Regions from separate parts of the Venatorbacter sp. C2-1 genome, predicted to be linked through region 4. Evidence: predicted binding sites of a transcription regulator. Region 4 holds the regulator's gene; each other region holds the start of a gene.
What was found. The regulator sigma-54, encoded in region 4, starts transcription at its own class of promoters, with help from an activator protein. The targets are predictions, from matches to a motif close to TGGCACNNNNNTTGCTNT.
Positions count from the first base shown of each region.

Region 1: MT343_RS13485 (flagellar hook-length control protein FliK) is a predicted target of sigma-54. The motif match lies at 1,611-1,628, and genes of this name have one in related genera.
Region 2: flgB (flagellar basal body rod protein FlgB) is a predicted target of sigma-54. The motif match lies at 3,854-3,871, and genes of this name have one in related genera.
Region 3: MT343_RS00750 (TorF family putative porin) is a predicted target of sigma-54. The motif match lies at 3,070-3,087, and genes of this name have one in related genera.

Region 1 covers NZ_CP094879.1:3,002,839-3,007,929, reverse strand. Annotated here, with positions in the region: gene MT343_RS13495 (ATP-binding SpoIIE family protein phosphatase) at 1-1,166, shown strand, start outside; gene MT343_RS13490 (Hpt domain-containing protein) at 1,163-1,507, shown strand; gene MT343_RS13485 (flagellar hook-length control protein FliK) at 1,675-3,024, shown strand; gene MT343_RS13480 (flagellar basal body-associated FliL family protein) at 3,338-3,874, shown strand; gene fliM (flagellar motor switch protein FliM) at 3,887-4,855, shown strand; gene fliN (flagellar motor switch protein FliN) at 4,868-5,091, shown strand, end outside.
Region 2 covers NZ_CP094879.1:3,065,695-3,070,785, forward strand. Annotated here, with positions in the region: gene MT343_RS13735 (flagellar hook-basal body complex protein) at 1-2,143, opposite strand, end outside; gene MT343_RS13740 (flagellar hook assembly protein FlgD) at 2,171-2,962, opposite strand; gene flgC (flagellar basal body rod protein FlgC) at 2,973-3,419, opposite strand; gene flgB (flagellar basal body rod protein FlgB) at 3,422-3,820, opposite strand; gene MT343_RS13755 (CheR family methyltransferase) at 3,987-4,823, opposite strand; gene MT343_RS13760 (chemotaxis protein CheV) at 4,841-5,091, opposite strand, start outside.
Region 3 covers NZ_CP094879.1:175,269-180,359, forward strand. Annotated here, with positions in the region: gene urtC (urea ABC transporter permease subunit UrtC) at 1-993, shown strand, start outside; gene urtD (urea ABC transporter ATP-binding protein UrtD) at 990-1,769, shown strand; gene urtE (urea ABC transporter ATP-binding subunit UrtE) at 1,791-2,489, shown strand; gene MT343_RS00745 (accessory factor UbiK family protein) at 2,537-2,785, opposite strand; gene MT343_RS00750 (TorF family putative porin) at 3,179-3,907, shown strand; gene glnK (P-II family nitrogen regulator) at 3,986-4,324, shown strand; gene MT343_RS00760 (ammonium transporter) at 4,370-5,091, shown strand, end outside.
Region 4 covers NZ_CP094879.1:654,958-660,048, forward strand. Annotated here, with positions in the region: gene rapZ (RNase adapter RapZ) at 1-752, opposite strand, end outside; gene ptsN (PTS IIA-like nitrogen regulatory protein PtsN) at 786-1,250, opposite strand; gene hpf (ribosome hibernation-promoting factor, HPF/YfiA family) at 1,254-1,556, opposite strand; gene MT343_RS02890 (RNA polymerase factor sigma-54) at 1,589-3,088, opposite strand; gene lptB (LPS export ABC transporter ATP-binding protein) at 3,217-3,942, opposite strand; gene lptA (lipopolysaccharide transport periplasmic protein LptA) at 3,939-4,520, opposite strand; gene lptC (LPS export ABC transporter periplasmic protein LptC) at 4,507-5,070, opposite strand; gene MT343_RS02910 (KpsF/GutQ family sugar-phosphate isomerase) at 5,070-5,091, opposite strand, start outside.

The DNA.
Region 1 (5,091 bases), 2.0 Mb from region 4:
TGGCCGCGCGCAAACCTGCGGGAGGCATGCACGTTTTGCTCGGGGACTTTACCGGGCATGGTCTGCCCGCTGCGATTGGTGCTATGCCACTGGCAGAAATATTTTATGGTATGACGGCCAAGGGCTTTGCTCTGCGCGATATTCTGCGGGAAATTAATCTCAAGCTGAAAGGCATTCTTCCTGTTGGTTTTTTCTGCTGTGCTGTCGTTGTTGATCTGAATTTTGACCGTAAATCGGCAAGTGTCTGGATGGGTGGCGTACCGGATTGCTATATGCTGCGCCAGGATGGTGCCAGGGTTGAAAGCCTGAAGTCGACACATCTGCCACTTGGCGTGCTCAATAACGAACAGTTCAGCGATACCCTGACGGAATATCCTATGAGTGATGGCGACCGTCTGTTTTTGTGGTCCGATGGCATCGTTGAAGCCCGTAATCCGGCAGGCGAGATGTTTGGCGAAGAGCGTCTGCAGAATGTCTTCAGCAAGGCCTCAGATCCGCATCACGTATTTGATGATATTCAGCATGCGTTAGCGGAGTTTGTTGCTGACAGTGCCCGTGATGATGACACCACGCTGCTTGAGCTGCGGATGATTGCTGAGCATGAGCTGGAAGATATTGCTCTGCAGCTGGCGTCCGGGCCGTTATCCGGTCCGGTAGACTGGGAGATGTCTTATTATCTTGGGCATGAAACCCTGAGAAACTTTAATCCGTTGCCGCTGATGATTCATATCATGATGGAAGTACCCGGACTACGGGTAATGGGCGGGCAGCTGTATACCGTGATGGCAGAACTGTTTTCCAATGCGTTTGAACATGGCGTACTGGGGCTTAAATCTGAGCTGAAACGCTCATCGGATGGCTTTATGCAGTACTATCAGGAACGCGAAACCCGGCTTGCAGGGCTGAATGAAGGCTATGTCATTATCAGCATGAAACACCAGGGAGACGGACGCAGCGGACGATTAGTCCTGACGGTTGAAGATAGTGGCCCGGGGTTTGATTTCGCCCCTGTTTTTGATGAGCCAAAAGATCCGGCTTCTGCCCAATATTGCGGTCGGGGAATTCCTCTGGTTGATCAAATCTGTGAATCGCTGGAATATAAGGGCAGAGGCAATGTCGTCGAAGCGGTGATACGATGGCCGCAAATATTGGATGGGAGACTATGATGTCACTGGCAGAGCACTTTGACCCCGAGTCACTGGATATGCTCCGGGAAGTTATGGACGATGAATTTTCAGATCTGATGCAGGTCTACATCGACGACTCCCGGCAACGTCTGCCATTGCTGGCACAGGCGCTGCAGCAGCAGGATGCGCAGCAGCTGCGTGAGCTGGCGCACAGCTTTAAAGGTGCCAGCAGTAATATCAGTGCTAATGTTCTGGCGCAGTTATGTTATCAGCTGGAAACGGCAGCCCGGGAGGATAAGCTTGCCGGAGCCGATTTGCTGATTGCGCAGATTGAAGCTGAGTATTACGCCGTAGAAACCTTGCTGCAGGACATGCTGTAGGTTACTGGCTGCAGTGCCTGTTGTGGCCGCTGTGCCAATTATGTCTGATGTACAGCGCTCTTCCGTAACAACCATTCCTTTTTCTTTCCTCTTTTCGGCAATTTGGCCCGTGCTTTGCCTATAGCTACAGGTAAAGCCTTCTGCAGGCCTGAGTAACGGAGATTGGAATGAACGCGACGGGATCAACCTCCAACGCAACAAGTATTCTGCTGTCGCTGGGTATGACCGGCGACAGCGGGCTGTCTGGCCTCGGCGGAGAGGCCGGGGATCAGGGTTTTTCATCCTTACTGTCACAACTAATGCCGGGCGCTGGCGCAGGCCAGAACGCTTTGCTGCTCCCCTCGGCTGATGGCGCACAGACCTTGCCGCCGGAGCAACAAACCTTGCCGCTTATGCTGTCGTCAGCTGCTGTAGACGGTGGCGCAGATGTTAACGATCTGCTGGGACAAATCGGTCTGGGTCTGGAAATGGCTGCTCATACAGATGCCGTCAGGGCTGATGCAGTACCTGCAGCTCAGGTGCTGGCTGGCAGCCTGAAAGCATTATCTGTAACGGACAGTCACCCGGAGGACGATTCTGAAACACCGGATGCCGATGCATCGGCAGCCGCGATGCTGCTGGCGACAAGTGTACCTGTCAGTGATCCGGAAGCCGGAGCGATGAAGCCTGTGCCACAGAGTGAGGGGGCGCCGCAGCCGGGCGCTGTCGCCAGCATGATGGCGCCTGGTCAGACGCAGAAAACAGATCATGCCAGAAAGCCGGCAAGTGAGCCGTTGTCAGGCATCGCTGTAGCGACAACTGTTGATGACACCGCCACGGTCGCGGATGAAGGCGCTGGATTCTTACTGCCGGGCGAAGACCGGCCAGTTGCGCAAAGCCTTCAGGGACAGGGGCTAAGCCTGCAGGGGCAGCAAGGGGCGGTTCAGCCATCACCGAGCAGTGGGAGCACCCTTATTCCGCCAGCCAGTACTGCGGCAATGACTGCTGCAAGTACGGAAGATAACAGCAGCGCCAGTAGTTTTGTCAGTGAAAGTGGAGATACGCTGACGGATACCGAGCTGCAGGCGCAGCGGCTGCACAGTAGCCGTGAGAAGCTTGAGTTTGGCCAGGATCGTCGCGAGTGGGGTGGTGCACTGGGTGCCCGCATTATGACCATGGTGGCCGAAGATGTGCAGAAAGCCAGAATCCAGCTTGATCCACCGGAGCTGGGCAGTCTGGAAATTAAACTGCATGTCAGTCAGGATCAGGCCAGTGTGCAGGTTCAGGCGCAGCATGCTCATGTCAGAGAGGTTCTGGAAGCGAATGCTCACCGGTTGCGCGATGCTCTGGCAGCCCAGGGGATTACGCTGAATGGCTTTGATGTCAGTGAGCGTGGTCAGGGAAATGAGGGCTCTGGTCAGTCCGGCGATGGACAGGGAGCACAGGGCGGTGATGACTGGTTTGCTGAAGACGGTGTTGTGGATGATAAGCCACAGCCACAGGTAAGCAGCAATAATCTTCTGGATACCTTTGCCTGATCTTTCCCCGCCGGTGGCTATCGATGCCCTGGTGGCCCTAAGGCGTGTTTAATCAGTTTTTATACACACTGATAAACACGCCGCTTATTGGCTCAGAATTTTTCAGGCAATGCGCTGAGTGTGTAAACAGTTCAGCGTATTACCCGTGCTGAGCACAATCCTCTTCTATATCGCCGTAATTCCGGCACCTGCGGCAGAACCTTCTAGACTTACAGCAGCTTTCACGGGTTATTGGTCGTGATGCGATGGATTTTTGACGGAAATCTATGGCACAGCTATTGCTAAATTGACATTTACTGGGAGATTTTCCGACATGGCAGCAGAACAAGATCTGAAACTAGATGGTGGCAATACCGCAGCAGAAGCACCTGCCGGGGGCAGTAAAAAGAAGCTGATTCTGATTATTGCCGCTGCCGTCCTGTTGATTGCAGTGGCGGTTGGGGTGACGCTTTTTCTGGTCGGCGGCGATGACAGCAGTACAGATGAAAACAGTGCTGACACGGAAGAAACCGTTGCTGAAGAGCCGTTGCTACCGGCTCAGTATGTGATTCTGAAGCCAGAGTTTGTGGTGAGTTTTCAGGTCGGCTCACGTCAGCGCTACCTGCAGGTCAGTATTGATGTTATGACCCGTAAACCAGCAGTTGTTGATGCGCTGAATTTGCATGAACCGATGATACGTAACGATATTATCCGGGTCATCGGCGAACAGAATTTTGACCGGTTACGGACGGCGGAAGGGCGGGTCGAACTGCAGGAGTTATTGCTGCAGCAGGTTCGTCAGATCGTACAGCGGGAATCGGGTATAGAGGGCGTAGAAGCTCTTTTATTTACCAATTTTGTAATGCAGTAAGGAACACAGAGCGTGCAAGATTTACTGTCGCAAGATGAAATTGATGCGTTATTGCACGGTGTCGACGAAGGCGATATTGAGCCGGAAGATGACATTGATGCTGCAGGGGTCAAAGCCTACGACCTGACCAGCAACGACCGTATTGTACGCGGTCGTATGCCAACGCTGGAAATGATCAACGAACGCTTTGCACGCTATACCCGCATCAGCATGTTTAACTTTTTACGCCGCAGTGCTGATGTTGCATCCGGCGGTGTTCAGATTATGAAATTTGGTGAGTACGTACACACCCTGTACGTACCAACCAGTCTTAATCTGGTAAAAATGCGGCCGTTACGTGGTACTGCATTATTTATTATGGATGCCAAGCTGGTATTTAAACTGGTTGATAACTTTTTTGGCGGTGATGGCCGTCACGCCAAAATTGAAGGACGCGAATTTACACCAACGGAAGTGCGTGTGGTACAGCTGGTTCTGAGCCAGATGTTCAGTGATATGATCGAGGCCTGGGGGCCGGTCATGAAACTGGAATTTGAATATGTCGGCTCCGAAGTAAACCCGGCAATGGCTAATATTGTCAGCCCGAGTGAAGTGGTCGTGGTCAGCACATTTCATATTGAACTGGACGGCGGCGGCGGCGATCTGCACCTGACCATTCCTTATTCCATGATCGAGCCCATCCGCGAAGTGCTGGATGCCGGTGTGCAGAGTGATGTGGACGACGTCGATGAGCGCTGGCTGCAGTCATTACGTGAAGATATTCTGGATGCCCGTGTTCCGATACATGGCACGCTGGTAGACCGCTATATCACACTGCGCGAGGTTGCAGCACTGAAAGCCGGTGATGTTATTCCCGTGGACTTACCAGAAGAATTTATTTTGCAAGCCAATGGCGTACCGATTTTCCGCGGGAAAATGGGTATTTCAGATGAAAATTTAGCGGTCAAAATTATTGATCAGCTGAAAAGCAGACGGCGCTGACAGGAGAGTAATATGAGTGATGACAACGAAAAAGACCTGCCAGAAGAAGAGTCTTCTGAACTTGATGCTGATGCTCTGGCGAATGAAGTCGCGGCCGGTGTTTCCGATGCGGGTGATGATGAAGAAGCACTCGCGGATGAATGGGCGGCAGCGATGGAAGAGGCTGGTGAACTGGATGGGGATGACGGCGCTGATGCCGCTTCCGATATTCGCCAGGTTGAGCTGGATGAACTGCA
Region 2 (5,091 bases), 1.9 Mb from region 4:
TAATATCCGGGCCTGAGGCACTGATATTACTGATCGAAATAATCGACGCTTCACCGGCTTCAGTGGCACGCAGTTCCAGCTGATACTGTGGCGGCACCACATTCGGTTCGATTTCGACTGCGGCCGCCTGCACACCGATGTAACCATCGGCATCCTGGCTGTTCAGCTGGCGGTTAATACTGGCCGCCAGTTGCTGCACCGAACGATATTCTTCATCCAGCGTAATCAGCACAGAGCCACTGCGGTTTTCGTTATCCGGAGCCGGTACTGTCAGGTTAATACGGAAGCTGTTGGATTTATCCACCTCGTCTTCACCGGTAACCACAAACAGACTGTCAAAGCCCAGTGCTGCAACCGCCTGCGGTTCAGCTACGGTTGGTGTCACCGAGATACCTTCACCGGAGCCCACATTGGTGTTGGTAAACACCAGCTGACCGCCCACCGCATCCACGGTGACCTTACCGGCGATACCCGCAGCACCGATATACACATCAATCTGTTGCTGAATGGCCACTGCCAGATCGTCCAGCGAGGCATAATTCGCCGGCGGAATGGTAATGTTGAACGGACCGCCACCATTACCGGTTGTGCTGGTGACTTCCAATTGGAAAACGTTATTGGCCTGAACCGGTTCAACGCCATTGTCGAAGCGGTTACCTGTCAGGAAGCCAATGCTGTCCAGACTCAGACCCACAGAAGACACCGAGTTATTGGCAATCTGCAGATAGTCACCCTGTGTTGCCGGAGCCTGAACCTGAAACTCAATACGGCCGGCATTATTAACAGCCAATACTTCTTCGTTACCTGCCCCCGCAGTCGCAGTGATCTGCGTATTAATCTGCGCCACGGCATCAGCAATACTTAAAGTGGCATAACCCGAACCCGGAGCCGCGCCCTGCCAGGCTGCCTGACTCAGGTTAATCGGATAGGTAGCACCGGTTTCGGTAGCGATGGTAAAGGCCAGTACGTTACCGCTACCGGCACTGATATCCAGCGCGCCATAGAGGTTACTGGCGGTCAGCTGGGCAAATTGCCCGGGATCAGAAGCCACGATATTCAACGATGGTGTGGCGGTAGTACGGGTCGTCGTAGATGTGCCGGGAATGCTGCGGAAGTCAGCGGTCAATGCACCGGAACCTACAAAGAGCAGTGAGCCCTGAGTACCTGCGGTCACGGCACCGGCCGCACCAAAGGCCGCCATAGTGGCGGAGTTGGTAAAGGCAAAGCTGGAACCATCCGTTGCGCTGTAGCCAGCACGCTGGAACACCAGATTGCCGGTGCCATCAGTTGTCGCTGTCAGCTGCTGGGAACCCAGCACGGTATCAATCGACTGCTGAATCAGAGTCAGGGCTTCTGCCTGAGTAGAACCGGCCGGAATCGCCTGCAGCGTTATGGTCTGCACGCCGTTGCCGTCACCAAGGTCAACATCAAAGGTTTCACCACCGGCGGTACCGGCAGTGGCCACGTTGGCGACGGTATTACCACCACCCAGCGCACCATCAAAAGCCACCGCTGCCGGCGTGCCGCCGGTCGTTGGCTGACCGGCAGAATCCAGAATACTGCGGGTCGACTCGGCAATACCGGAATCTGCAGCACCGATTGCCAGACCATTGGATACCAGCTGCAGACCCTGCTCCTGCAATACCTTTTCACTGGCATTCAGGTTCAGAATGGCCGATGCCAGATTGGTCAGTCGCGGTGGCTGATTGGCAACCTGAATACGGATGTCGCCCAGTACACCATTAACCACACCATTCTCATTGGCAGCGTAGCCCTGTAAACGGGAGCCGTTATTGGCCACCACATAGCCATTTTTATCGAGAGAAAAAATCCCGGCACGGGTGTAAGACACACTGCCGCGATCTTCCAGAACAAAGAAGCCGTTACCGTCAATGGCCATATCCAACGCACTTTCAGTGCCGCTGATATTACCCTGGCTGAACTGCTGACGGACGTTATCCACCATAACCCCACTGCCAACCGGTTTAACACCGGTACCCAGCAATGTGGTGGTGTACACGTCGGAAAATTCCGCCCGTGATTGCTTAAAGCCGGTGGTGCTGGCGTTGGCAATGTTATTACCTGTTACCTCAAGGTCGGTCGAGGCAGCCCGAATACCACTTAAACCAATATTAAAAGCCATAATCTAGTCTCCGTTGCCCGTTCCGAACTACTCATCCAGAATCTGTTTAATCTGATCCAGCGAGGCACTGCGACCGCCCGCCAGATTCAGAGTGACCGTTCCACTGCCGCTCATGGTGACGCTGTCAACCCGTGAGCTCATCTGCATTCCTAACTCTTCTGATTTGCCACCCATAGTGCCAGTGACTTTGAACACGTACTCACCAGCCGGATAAGGCACAGGAATCTTGTTACCTTCAGCATCGAGGACCAGCTCACCGTCTTCGTCTTTGTAATATTCCTGACGGTTAAGCTTATTCACATCGATGTCGATAATTTCACCATCGACCATCATATTCAGACCGTCCCAGCGAACGGACATCGAGCCGGCGGTACGGTTACCCAGTGGAATCTGTTCCAGCAGAACGCCATTTTCGTCTTCGATGCTCAGCTGCAGATTGCTGGCACTTTCCGGCACCTCGGTGTAGCCACTGACCACCCCGCCACTGAGCAGCAGACCGGTTTCATTGCCTTCCACAATGACCGACTGGCCGACAAGGCTGGATGCCTGTAACGCCGAAGCCGAGTTAAAGCGCGACATCATGCTTTCGCTGGTGGTATTGAGTTTGTCGATCCCTTCTACCGTGGAAAACTGTGCCAGCTGTGCCACAAAGGCCTGGTTATCGGTCGGTTCCAGCGGGTTCTGATTGTTCAGCTGAGCAACCATCAGCTCCAGAAACGCATCACGTCCCAGTTCGTTATCTTTTGGCTCCGCACTGTTGCTGGGCTTGCGGTACTGATCCAGCGCAGCAGTGTTATTACCGACTTCATTAATTGCCATAACCTGCTCCTTACTGTCCCAGAGTCAACGTACGTTGCAGCATCTGTTTTGCGGTCTTCAGCACCTCTACATTCATCTGATAGCTGCGCGATGAAGACATCATATCGGTCATTTCTTCAACAATGTTCACGTTCGGGTAGTACACATAACCATCTTCATTTGCCATTGGGTGATCCGGCTGAAAACGCTGCTGCAGCGGCGCATCCTTCTCCACAATTCCCATCACCTGAACACCGGCTCCGGTGCCATCTTCAATGCTTTGAAACTCGTTATTAGCATTCACTTCCATAAAAGTTTTATGCATCACCGCAAACCAGGGCTTACGTGCACGGTAGGTTTCATCGACCGAGCTGGATGCACTTTCTGCGTTGGCGATATTACTGGCGGTCGTGTTAATCCGGATCGACTGAGCATTCATGCCGGAACCGGCGATATCAAATACGTTGGATAACGACATAATTATTCTCCCCGGATCGCACCTTTCATGCCTTTGAACTTGCCACTGAGAAATTCAAAGCTGGCGTTGTAATTCATGCTGTTACGGCCATACAGCGCCTGCTCCATCTGCGAGTCGACAGTGTTGCCATCAATGGAGGGCTGAATCGGATTGCGGTACAGCAATTCATCATCGCGCTGGCTGTGACCACCGAGATGACCGGAGTGAGTGCGCTCCAGCGCTACGCTGTTACGGGAGTTAATCTCTCCCGCCAGTACGGCCTGAAAATTGATGTCACGTGCTTTAAACCCCGGAGTGTCGGAGTTAGCCAGATTATTCGCCAGAATTTCTGCCCGCGCCGCGCGCAGCTGCAGTGCAGAAGGATGAACGCCGAGAGCGTTGGTGAAATTGATAGAGGCCATAATCTGATTCTCTTACGTGACTATGACTGGAAGATAGCAACCCCTGTGCCAAAAAAAATAATCCTTATTTTTCAATAGGTTGAAAATAAAAAGCCGCCCTTTAAGGCGGCAATGGAGCGGCAATTCAACGGCAACGGCAAACCTTTACCGACCGGCGGCAAACAGGTTATACACCTCCGATCTTCTTCGCCCGGTACACAATCCCCGGATGGCATTGCACCATTTCGAAATAATCGCTCAGGTTATTCATTGCCTCTGAAGCTCCCAGCATCAGGTAACCACCAGGATTCAGGCTGCCATGCATGCGTCTCAGAATGTCGTGCTTCAGATCGGCAGAAAAATAGATCAGTACGTTACGGCAGAAAATAATGTCGAATTTTCCCAGCAGAGAGAAACTCTGCTGCAGATTCTGGGCACGGAAATCCACCCGGCTGCGCACCTGGCTGTTGATACGCCAGCGATCTGAATCCACCTCATCGAAATACACTTTAAGATGCTGATCGTTCATACCACGGCGGATAGCCAATTGTTGATACACCCCCTCTTTAGCTGCAGCCAGAGAACTGGGGGAAATATCCGTTGCGGTAATACGCTCGCCGGTCATCAGCTGACCCGGATTCTTTTTTCTGAACTCTTCAATCTCAATACTGAGAGAATAAGGTTCCTGGCCGGTAGAACAGGCTGCCGACCAGATTTTCAGCGGACGCCGGTGTTGTGCCAGTTCTGGCAACAGCTTCTCACGAAAAATACGGTAAGGGTGTTCGTCACGGAACCACAGGGTTTCGTTGGTGGTCATCGCATCAATAACACTTTCCTGCAGGCTGCGGTTGCGCTCCATAGCAACCAGCAGGTCTGAAATACTGGCAACCGATTCCCGTTCCATCATGCGCCGCAAACGACTGGTAACCAGATATTCTTTGCCTTCGCCCAGCATAATACCGCTGCTTTTTTCCAACATCTGACGGAAGCGGTTATATTCATCCACTGACATGTCTTTGGTCATAATTTCATCCACATAGCCTAACCGGCTGCATTCACTTGTCGTACTACCCGTTCAGCCAGAATGTCCGGATCAAACTTGGCAATAAAATCGTTGGCTCCCACTTTTTCCACCATCGCCTTGTTAAAGACACCACTGAGAGAAGAGTGCAGCACAATGAAGAATCCTGCCATACGGCTGTCACCACGCACACGCGTGGTCAGGGTATAGCCGTCCATCTCCGGCATTTCGATGTCAGAAATCATCATCATGTAATGATCACTGATGTTTT
Region 3 (5,091 bases), 480 kb from region 4:
GGCTACTGCGGTATTTTAAGTCTGGGCCACGGTGCGTTTTTTGCGCTGGGTGGTTATGCCATGGGCATGTATCTGATGCGTCAGATTGGCGACCGCGGTGTGTACGGTAATCCGGAACTGCCTGACTTTATGGTGTTCCTTAACTGGACGGAGCTGCCATGGTACTGGCTTGGCTTTGACCAGTTCTGGTTTGCCATGCTGATGGTGCTGCTGGCGCCGGGCATTCTTGCTTTTGTGTTCGGCGCGCTGGCATTCCGTTCGCGGGTAACCGGGGTGTATCTGTCGATTATTACCCAGGCGCTGACCTATGCCTTGTTGCTGGCGTTTTTCCGCAATGATATGGGCTTTGGTGGCAATAATGGTTTAACCGACTTTAAAGATATTCTCGGTTACAGCCTGCAGTCGGATAATACCCGTGCAGTGCTCTTTGTGGCCTCGGTGCTGGCTTTAATACTGGGTTATTTAATCAGCCGCTTTATTGTCACCTCAAAACTCGGAAGGGTGCTGGTGGCTATCCGTGATTCGGAATCCCGTGCTCGCTTCCTCGGTTACCGGGTTGAGCATTACAAGCTGTTTGTCTTTGTGGTGTCGTCGATGCTGGCCGGTGTGGCCGGAGCCTTATACGTACCTCAGGTCGGCATTATTAATCCGGGTGAATTTGCGCCGATTAATTCCATTGAAATTATTATCTGGGTGGCGGTGGGTGGCCGCGGCACGCTGTTTGGTGCGGTGATTGGTGCCATGCTGGTGAATTATGCCAAGACCTATTTTACCGGTGCCTTTGCTGAACTCTGGCTGTTTATGCTGGGTGGCTTGTTTGTGCTGACCACACTGTATCTGCCGAAAGGTGTGGTGGGCTTATGGGCACAGCTGAAAGAAAAATATCAGGCAGAAGCTGAAGACAATCCGCCGGCGTTGAATACTGAAACGCAAAGCAAGGCTGCACCTGAGCAGCAGGATAAACTGAACTTTGTGCAGGGAGAAAAAGTATGAGCCTGCAAACGCCAAAGCATATTGATAACCCGGCGGTGCTGTATATGGATGGTGTCAGCGTCAGCTTCGATGGTTTTAAAGCGCTGAATTCGTTATCCATGGTCATCGCTCCGGGTGAAATGCGCGCCATTATCGGCCCGAACGGCGCCGGTAAAACCACCATGATGGATGTTATTACCGGTAAAACCCGCCCGGATACCGGCACCATTATCTTTACCGATAATGCCAACAGTCAGCACGACCTGACCCGCTTTGATGAAGCGGATGTCGCCAATCTCGGCGTCGGCCGTAAATTTCAGAAGCCCAGCGTGATCGAAAGCCTGACGGTATTTGAGAATCTGGAAATGTCGCTGAAAGGCGGACGCAGTATCTGGCAGGCGTTGCTGCATAAGCTGACCGCCGAAAAAGCACAGAAACTGGATGAGATTCTGGACATGATCGATCTGGCGGATAAACGCGATGAACTGGCCGGTAATTTATCCCATGGTCAGAAGCAGTGGCTGGAAATCGGCATGCTGCTCGGACAGGAGCCACAGCTGTTGCTGATTGATGAACCGGCTGCCGGTATGACCGATGAAGAAACCATGAAAACCGCCGAACTGTTTAAGCGCCTGGCGCAGAAACATTCATTAATGGTGGTAGAACACGATATGGATTTTATCGAAGCACTCGACTGCAAGGTCACTGTGCTGCACGAAGGTCATGTGCTGGCGGAAGGTTCGCTGGCAACGGTGAAAGCCAATCCACAGGTGATCGAAGTCTATCTGGGACGCTGATCCGGTACGGAGGATGATGGGATGTTAAATGTAAACCAACTGGATGTTTCTTATGGTGCGAGTCAGGCGCTGTATAACGTCTGCATGAGTGCCGCTGTCGGTAAGGTCACCTGTGTGCTGGGGCGCAACGGTGTGGGTAAAACCACGTTAATGAAAGCGCTGTCGGGCCACCTGAGTGCCGGTAAAGGGGATATTCAGTGGCAGGGAAAATCGCTGAACGGCATCGCTCCCTTTGATCGTGCACGTCAGGGCATTGCCTATGTCCCGCAGGGCCGGGATATTTTTTCTCAGCTGACGGTGGAAGAAAATCTGCAGACGGCATTTTCAGCGCTGCCGAAAAGTCAGCGCCGTATCGACCCGGAAATCTATTCGCTGTTTCCGGTGCTGCAGCAAATGCTGAAACGCCGTGGCGGTGATTTATCCGGCGGACAGCAGCAACAACTGGCGATTGCCCGGGCGTTATTGCTGAAACCCAAACTGCTGATTCTGGATGAACCGACCGAAGGGATTCAGCCCTCCATTATTAAAGACATCGGCAGTGTGATTAAGCTGCTGCGTGATCGCGGCGAAATGGCCATTGTGCTGGTTGAGCAATATCTTGATTTTGCCGCCGAACTGGCGGATGAATTTATTATTCTGGAGCGGGGGCGGGTGGTGGCATCCGGCGCTGGCAGCGAGTTAGCCAGCTCGCAGCAGGCGAAAGAACTGCTGGCGATTTAAAGCCATAAAAAAGCCGGAGCATGCTCCGGCTTTTTTATGCGCTGCTATTACTGCGTCTGATTCTGCTGCTGTTCCAGCTGGCTGAGTTTGTTTTCCAGCTCCGCCAGTTTCGCCTGGGTGCGGCGCAGCGCTTCCGCCTGTACTTCAAATTCTTCACGGCTGATCAGATTGGCGCTGCTCAGCAGGCTCTGTAACTGGCTTTGCAGCATTAAGCGTACATCGGCTGACAGACCGGCCAGTGGGCTCTGTTGCAACAGTTGTTCGACACGGTTACGGATTTGTTCGCTGTTCATCATAGGGCTTCCTTATATACCGGCGGGAGTTTACCACACCAGGCAATATGGCCCCAGTACCGGGCGTGACCTGCGATGCCGCCATGCTTTTGCTTTATGTCAATCCGGGCCTTTGCCCCGTTTTATTTCCCCTGACCTGCTCGTGCATCAATTTAGTGCCTATGCTGATTTGCAGGTGCACCAAAAGGGGCTGAAAAACAGCCCGATGCACCGCCGTTGAACTGCTATGAGGGCTTTTTAGCTGATGGTTGTTGCTAACTCCCTGAAAAACCGCATTTTTTAAAAGTTGGCACAGCCGCTGCTATAGGACATGTACAAGGTAAGTACAGAAAGAAAACGGTGCGCTCACCGGTTTACTTAATAAAAGCTTTGAATAACTGATGAAGGAAAAGAACCATGAAAAAACTGTCTCAAGCAATCGCTCTGGCTGGTGTGATGACTGCAGGTCTGGCCGCTGTTTCTACTGCGCAGGCTGAAGTTGAAGTTTCTGCATCGGCTTCTGTTGCCAACATGTACCTGTGGCGCGGTCAGGATCTGAGTGGCTCAAGCGGTGTTCCTGCTGTATCTGGTGATCTGACTGTTAGTGCATCCGGTGCTTACGCTGGTGTATGGGCTTCCAGTGGTGACGCTGTTCTGGGTCAGGAATATGACCTGTATATCGGTTACGGCGCTGAAATCGGTGACTTCAGCTACGACGTAAGCCTGTGGACTTATGTTTACCCAAGTGCTGCAGAAACGTCTTATACCGTTTCCGGCACTGACGTGACTGCAGAAACCACTGCAGATCGCGGTAACACTTTCGATGCCTCTGACTTCATTGTCAGCCTGGGCTACAAAGGCGCTTCTTTCGCTTACTACAAGCCAGTTGGTGCTGAAAGCGACGATAACTCCAGCTACATGACTCTGGGTTACGAGATGGATGCTTATTCTGTGACTCTGGGTAAAGCCGATGACGGCGATGACAGTGACTACACCCACCTGGATGTAGGTTATGCCTTTAACGACAACATCGCTTTCACTCTGTCCAAAGTAATCGATCAGAGCGCTGATCTGGACAAAGGCGAATCCGGTATCGATGAAGATCTGAAAGTGGTTGTTTCTTACAGCCTGCCTATCTCTATGTAAAAAGCATACAATGGCCCGTGCCCCCGCATGGGCCATTAATAAAACCTAAACTCGTAGCGTTTAACAAAGGGGTTTTCTATGAAACTCATTACAGCTGTGGTTAAGCCATTCAAACTCGACGATGTGCGTGAAGCACTGTCAGAGATTGGCGTTCAGGGCATCACAGTGACCGAAGTAAAAGGTTTCGGCCGTCAGAAAGGTCACACTGAACTGTATCGTGGTGCTGAATACGTGGTGGATTTTCTGCCTAAGGTAAAAATTGACGTAGCGGTAGCTGACGACCTGACTGAAAAAGTCATCGAAGCTATCACCAAAGCGGCGAACACCGGCAAGATTGGCGACGGAAAAATCTTCGTTACCAACCTGGAACAAGTCATTCGTATCCGTACCGGTGAAACCGGCGCAGACGCGATCTGATCCTTCCTCATTAAATGAATCAGAGCCTTATGCGGGGGGCTTAGAATGGAAAATAATATTTTCGAACTCCAGTACGCGTTGGATACCTTTTATTTTCTGGTATGCGGTGCGTTAGTAATGTGGATGGCGGCAGGTTTCGCCATGCTGGAAGCGGGTCTGGTCCGCTCTAAAAATACCACTGAAATTCTGACTAAAAACGTCGCTCTGTTTGCGATTGCCTGCACCATGTACCTGGTGTGTGGTTATCAGATTATGTACGGCGGCGGTTACTTCCTGTCTGGTATCACCGAAGTGGATTCTGCTGCAGTACTGGCTGATTTCGCGGCACGTGAAGATGGTTTCCAGGGTGGTTCTATCTACTCTGGCGCTTCAGACTTCTTCTTCCAGGTTGTGTTCGTAGCGACTGCAATGTCCATCGTATCCGGTGCTGTTGCTGAGCGTATGAAGCTGTGGGCTTTCCTGGCGTTTGCGGTAGTTATGACTGCGGTTATCTACCCAATGGAAGGTGCCTGGACCTGGGGCGGTGCTTCTGTGTTCGGCATGTTCAGCCTGGGCGATGACTTTGGTTTCAAAGACTTCGCAGGTTCCGGCATCGTACACATGGCAGGTGCTGCTGCAGCGCTGGCTGGCGTGATCCTGCTGGGTGCGCGTAAAGGCAAATACGGTCCTAACGGTGAAATCCGTGCGATCCCTGGCGCTAACCTGCCACTGGCTACCCTGGGTACTTTCATCCTGTGGATGGGCTGGTTCGGTTTCAACGGTGGTTC
Region 4 (5,091 bases):
GTGCAGCCGATGGCAATGGTCATATAGCTGCGGTTGGCATCGACAAAGGCAGGCAGCCAGCGCTGAATAAACCCGCTGATGTCCTGCTGCATTTGTCCGACCTGAGGCTCCCGGGCAAGGAAATCAATGATTGCCGGGTCGCGCCCGGTAAAGGCGCGCAGTGCCGGGTCCCAGTAAGGGTTGGGCAGGTTGCGGACATCGAATACATAATCGGCATCAATCGGGATGCCATGCTTGAAGCCGAAAGATTCAAACAGAATGGCGATGTCGGTGCTGGTTTTATCCGCCACCCGCAATTTAATCAGGCTGCGCAGCTCATGCACAGACATGCTGGTGGTATCCAGCGTCAGATCGGCAAGGTTGGCGATAGGCTCCAGCAGCAGGCGCTCTTTATCGATGGCTTCGGCCAGAGATGTGCTTTTACTGGTTAGTGGGTGCTTACGCCGGGTGGAGCTGAAGCGCTGCAGCAGCACTTCTTCGCTGGCGTCGAGATAGACGACATCCAGCTGGTATTCTTCGCTGGGTAGCTGGTGCAGTACATCGTGGATATTGTCGAAGGCATGGGGCAGGTTGCGGGCGTCAACACTGACGGCGACTTTGGCCAGTTTTTCTTCGCTTTCGGTCTGGCGGGCCAGCGCTGGCAACAAAGCGACCGGCAGGTTATCAATGCAGTAGAAGCCCAGATCTTCCAGTACGTGCAGAGCACTGGATTTTCCTGAGCCGGACCGGCCGCTGATCACCACTAAACGCATTGCTGTGCTCCTCCATTGCCCGTTGGGCTGATGTCAGCCCGGTTGTCCGCTCAGCGCCCGCTGATAAAACCGTTGCGCATCCGGCGCTTTGCGCAGTGCCTCGCGGTAGGCCGGCTCGCTGAAGTTGCGTGCCAGCATCGCCAGAACCTGCAGGTGCTGTTCAGTAGCTTCTTCGGGAACCAGCAGAGCAAACACCAGATCGACCGGCTTGCGGTCAATGGCGTCGTAATCCACCGGCTCCACCAGACGCAGCAGTACGCCCATCGCCTGGTCGCACTGCTTCAGCCGGCAGTGGGGAATGGCAATACCTTCGCCAATCCCGGTGCTGCCGAGGCGTTCACGGCTGAGTAATCGCTCGTAAATATCGTCGGCAGAGCTGTCGCTGAGTTGTTCTGCGATAAAACCTGCCAGGTACTCCAGTAATTTCTTTTTACTGGAAACCGGAGCATCTATCAGACTGCGTTCCGGTGTGAGGATATCCTCGATGCGAATGTCCATTAATCAGCCTTGTCCGTGTTGCCGCGCCACCAGTTTTTCTTTGTGTTTCAGTACCTGACGGTCGAGCTTGTCGGTCATCTGATCGATTGCAGCATACATATCATCGTGCTCAGCGCTGGCGTGCAGGTCGGCACCGCTGACGTGAATAGTCGCTTCAGCAATCATGCGCTCTTTAATAACGGTCAGGGTTACCTGGCCGTTGGTAATGTTGTCAAAGTGGCGTCCCAGCTTGGACATTTTTTCGTCTACGTACGCTTGCAGAGATTCGGTAACGTCAACGTGGTGACCGCTGATATTAATCTTCATGTCCAGACTCCTTGTTGCTGGCTTGTTGTTTTTTAAATCAATTGTTTACGTTCGTTCGAAGGCGGAATCATCATAGCCTCACGGTATTTGGCTACCGTGCGCCGTGCCACCTGAATGCCTTTTTCACCCAACACTGCGGCGATTTTGTTGTCGCTCAGCGGTTTGCGGGCATTTTCTTCAGCAATCAGTTTTTTAATCATGGCACGGATTGCGGTGGAGGAACATTCGCCGCCGCCATCGGTACTGACATGGCTGGAGAAAAAGTACTTCAGCTCGAAGATTCCGCGTGGCGTGTGCATGTATTTCTGGGTGGTTACCCGGGAAATGGTGGATTCATGCATACCAACGGCTTCGGCAATATCGTGCAGCACCAGCGGCTTCATTGCTTCTTCGCCCTGTTCGAAGAATTCAATCTGATATTCGACGATTTTGGTGGCTACTTTCAGCAGGGTTTCGTTGCGGCTTTGCAGACTTTTGATAAACCAGCGCGCTTCCTGCAGGTGGTCGCGCAAGAAGGCGTTGTCGGTGCTGTTATCGGAACGGCGTACCAGTGAGGCGTAATCGGCGTTAACGCGCAGCTTGGGGGCGATATCCGGATTCAGCTCAACCCGCCATTCGTCGCGGATATTGCGTACCAGCACATCGGGCACCACATATTCGGCCTGCTCGGCGCTGATGCCGGCACCTGGTTTGGGATTCAGTTCTTTAATCAGCCGCAGTACGGCTTTGAGGTCGTCTTCGCGCAATTTGGTTTTGCGCATCAGGGTCGGATAATCCTTGCTGCCGAGCAGTTCGATGTAATCGCGGATGACCATTTTGGCTTCGTTCAGCCAGGGCGTATCGGGTGGCAGTTGCTGCAGTTGCAGCAACAGGCATTCACGCAGGTCGCGGGCAAAAGCACCGGCCGGATCAAACTGCTGCAGGCGGTGGAGGACGGCCATGACTTCGTCTTCTTCGACGTCCAGAGCCGGGTCCATGCTTTCCAGAATGTCTTCGACGGTGGTGTGCAGATAGCCGTCGTCATCCACGCCGTCGATCAGCATCAGGGCGATCTCGCGGTCGGTATCTGACATCGGGGTCAAATTGAGTTGCCACAGCAGATGATCCTGCAGATCTTCGGTGCTGGCGTGGCGCGAGTCGTAATCGAAATCGTCGTCGATGGCGTTACTGCTGCTGCCGGAGGCAACGCTGGCGGTGGTCTGGTAAGTATCTTCCCACTGACTGTCGACCGGCAGGTCGTCGGGCAATTGCTCCTGCGACCACTGTTCATCCAGTTCCGGAGTGTCGTTGTGGCTGTCGTCCTGACTGCTGACTTCGTGGCTGCTGCTGGTGTCGTGATCGCTGTTGCGGGACAGATCGGGCAGGTCATCGTGCTCGTGTTCTTCTACTTCGAGCATCGGGTTGGAATCGAGGGCTTCCTGAATCTCCTGCTGCAGATCGAGGGTAGACAGCTGAAGCAGGCGGATGGCTTGTTGCAACTGAGGGGTCATGGTCAGGTGCTGACCCATCTTTAACTGAAGAGACGCTTTCATAAAAGTTCAGTAATCACTCAGTATCGGCATAGTCTGTGCATTATACGCCAAGCGGTAAACCTTGGAATCTTTTGTGCATCTTCCTTTGCTTTGGATCATCAGCCACTTCCCTGCAGCAGGGCTTGCCATCACAGGCGGAAATCCTCACCCAGGTACACTTTGCGTACCTGCTCGCTGGCCAATACCTGTTCAGCGGTGCCTTCGGCGATGATATGGCCACCCCCGACAATATAGGCTTTCTCACAGATAGCCAGAGTTTCCCTTACGTTGTGGTCCGTAATGAGTACGCCGATGCCACGTGCCTTGAGTTGTCGGATGATGTCCATGATGTCAGCTACAGAAATCGGGTCAACCCCGGCGAACGGCTCATCAAGCAGAATAAAGGACGGCTCAGCCGCCAGCGCGCGGGCAATCTCGACCCGGCGTCGTTCACCACCGGATAAGGCCATGCCCAGACTGCTGCGGATATGCTGAATATGAAACTCATTCAGCAGCTCTTCCAGTTTTTCCAGACGCTGTGCACGGTTGAGGTCTTTGCGGGTTTCGAGAATGGCGAGAATATTATCGGCCACACTTAATTTGCGGAAAATGGAGGCTTCCTGCGGCAGATAGCCAATGCCTTTCTGCGCCCGGCCGTGCATCGGCAGATGACTGATGTCTTCGTCGTCAATTTTGATGCGGCCTTTATCGGCCTGCACCAAATTCACAATCATGTAGAAACAGGTGGTCTTACCGGCCCCGTTGGGTCCCAGCAGGCCAACGATCTGACCGCTTTGCACAGACATGGATACATCTTTTACCACTTCCCGGCCGTTATAGCTTTTCGCCAGGTTTTCGGCTTTCAGGGTCTTCATGGCTGTTCCTGTACTGGCTTGCTGTTATCGGTGGCAGATTCTGCCGGAGCCTGTGGCTGAATTACGACTTTGATTCGTTGTTTTTCGCCATTACCACCAGTCTGGCCGGAGGTACTGGTGCCGCCGCTGGCGCTGACGGTTTCTTTGGTCATGTCATAGAGGATGCGCTCACCACTGAACAGGTTGCCGTCCTGCTGCAGTTGAGCATTGCCCTGAATGTTGACTTCACGTTGCCGGGCAAAGTAATCAATGCGCTGGCCGTGTGCTTTGGTCAGGGGTTTTCCCGGATTGATCTGTTGCTGATAGCGTGCCGGTTTTTTCGCTGTCCCTTCGGCAACGGCTTTTTCCAGTGTGCTATCGGTGCGGATAATCAGCAGGCGCTCCGATTCGATGCGCAGGGTTCCCTGGGTCAGAATCACATTGCCTTCATAAATAACAACGCCAGCCTTGCGGTCGAGCTCAGCGTGGTCAGAGAGAATGACCATTTCCTGCTGCCAGTCGTCGGGTAAGGCATAAGCAGAGGCTGCGCTGCACAGGACAAACAGGCCGGCCAGAAAACGATGATTATTGCGGAACATAGCGGCTATCCACCTGTGATTTGAATTCCATGCGCTGACGCGCGATATCCAGTGTCATACCGGTTGCATTGATATGTGTTTGCGGGCTTGTAATGGTTACCGGCTGATCAGTCTCGGCCAGTTGCTGGCGGCTGTGGTAGGTCAGGATACTGGTTTCGATCAGAATATCGTCCGCAGCGTCGGCCGGATCGAGCGGCCGGATTTCGACCTGGCCTATAAGGCGCAGCGACTGCTCGTTATCCTGTAGTGTTCCTTCGCGGGCATTGACCTGCCAGGTCTGGCCATCATCATCGTCTGACATCAGCAGCGGCCCGGTAAAGAGGGTGCTTTTCGTCTGCGGATAATGGGTTGAGCGTGCTGCAACAAAGGTTTGCTGTAATTCGCCATTACTGTCGTACTGGCGGTTGTACAGGCCTTCGCCATAGTAATCCGGTTCATGATTCTGCAGCTCACTCAGGGGGGGCGTCTGCTCCTGGGTGTAGCGATCCACTGCCAGCAGAGCCAGACCAAAGATCAGGGTCAGCAGTAACAGCAGATAACGCTTGCGCATCAGATTACGCCCGCGCGCAGC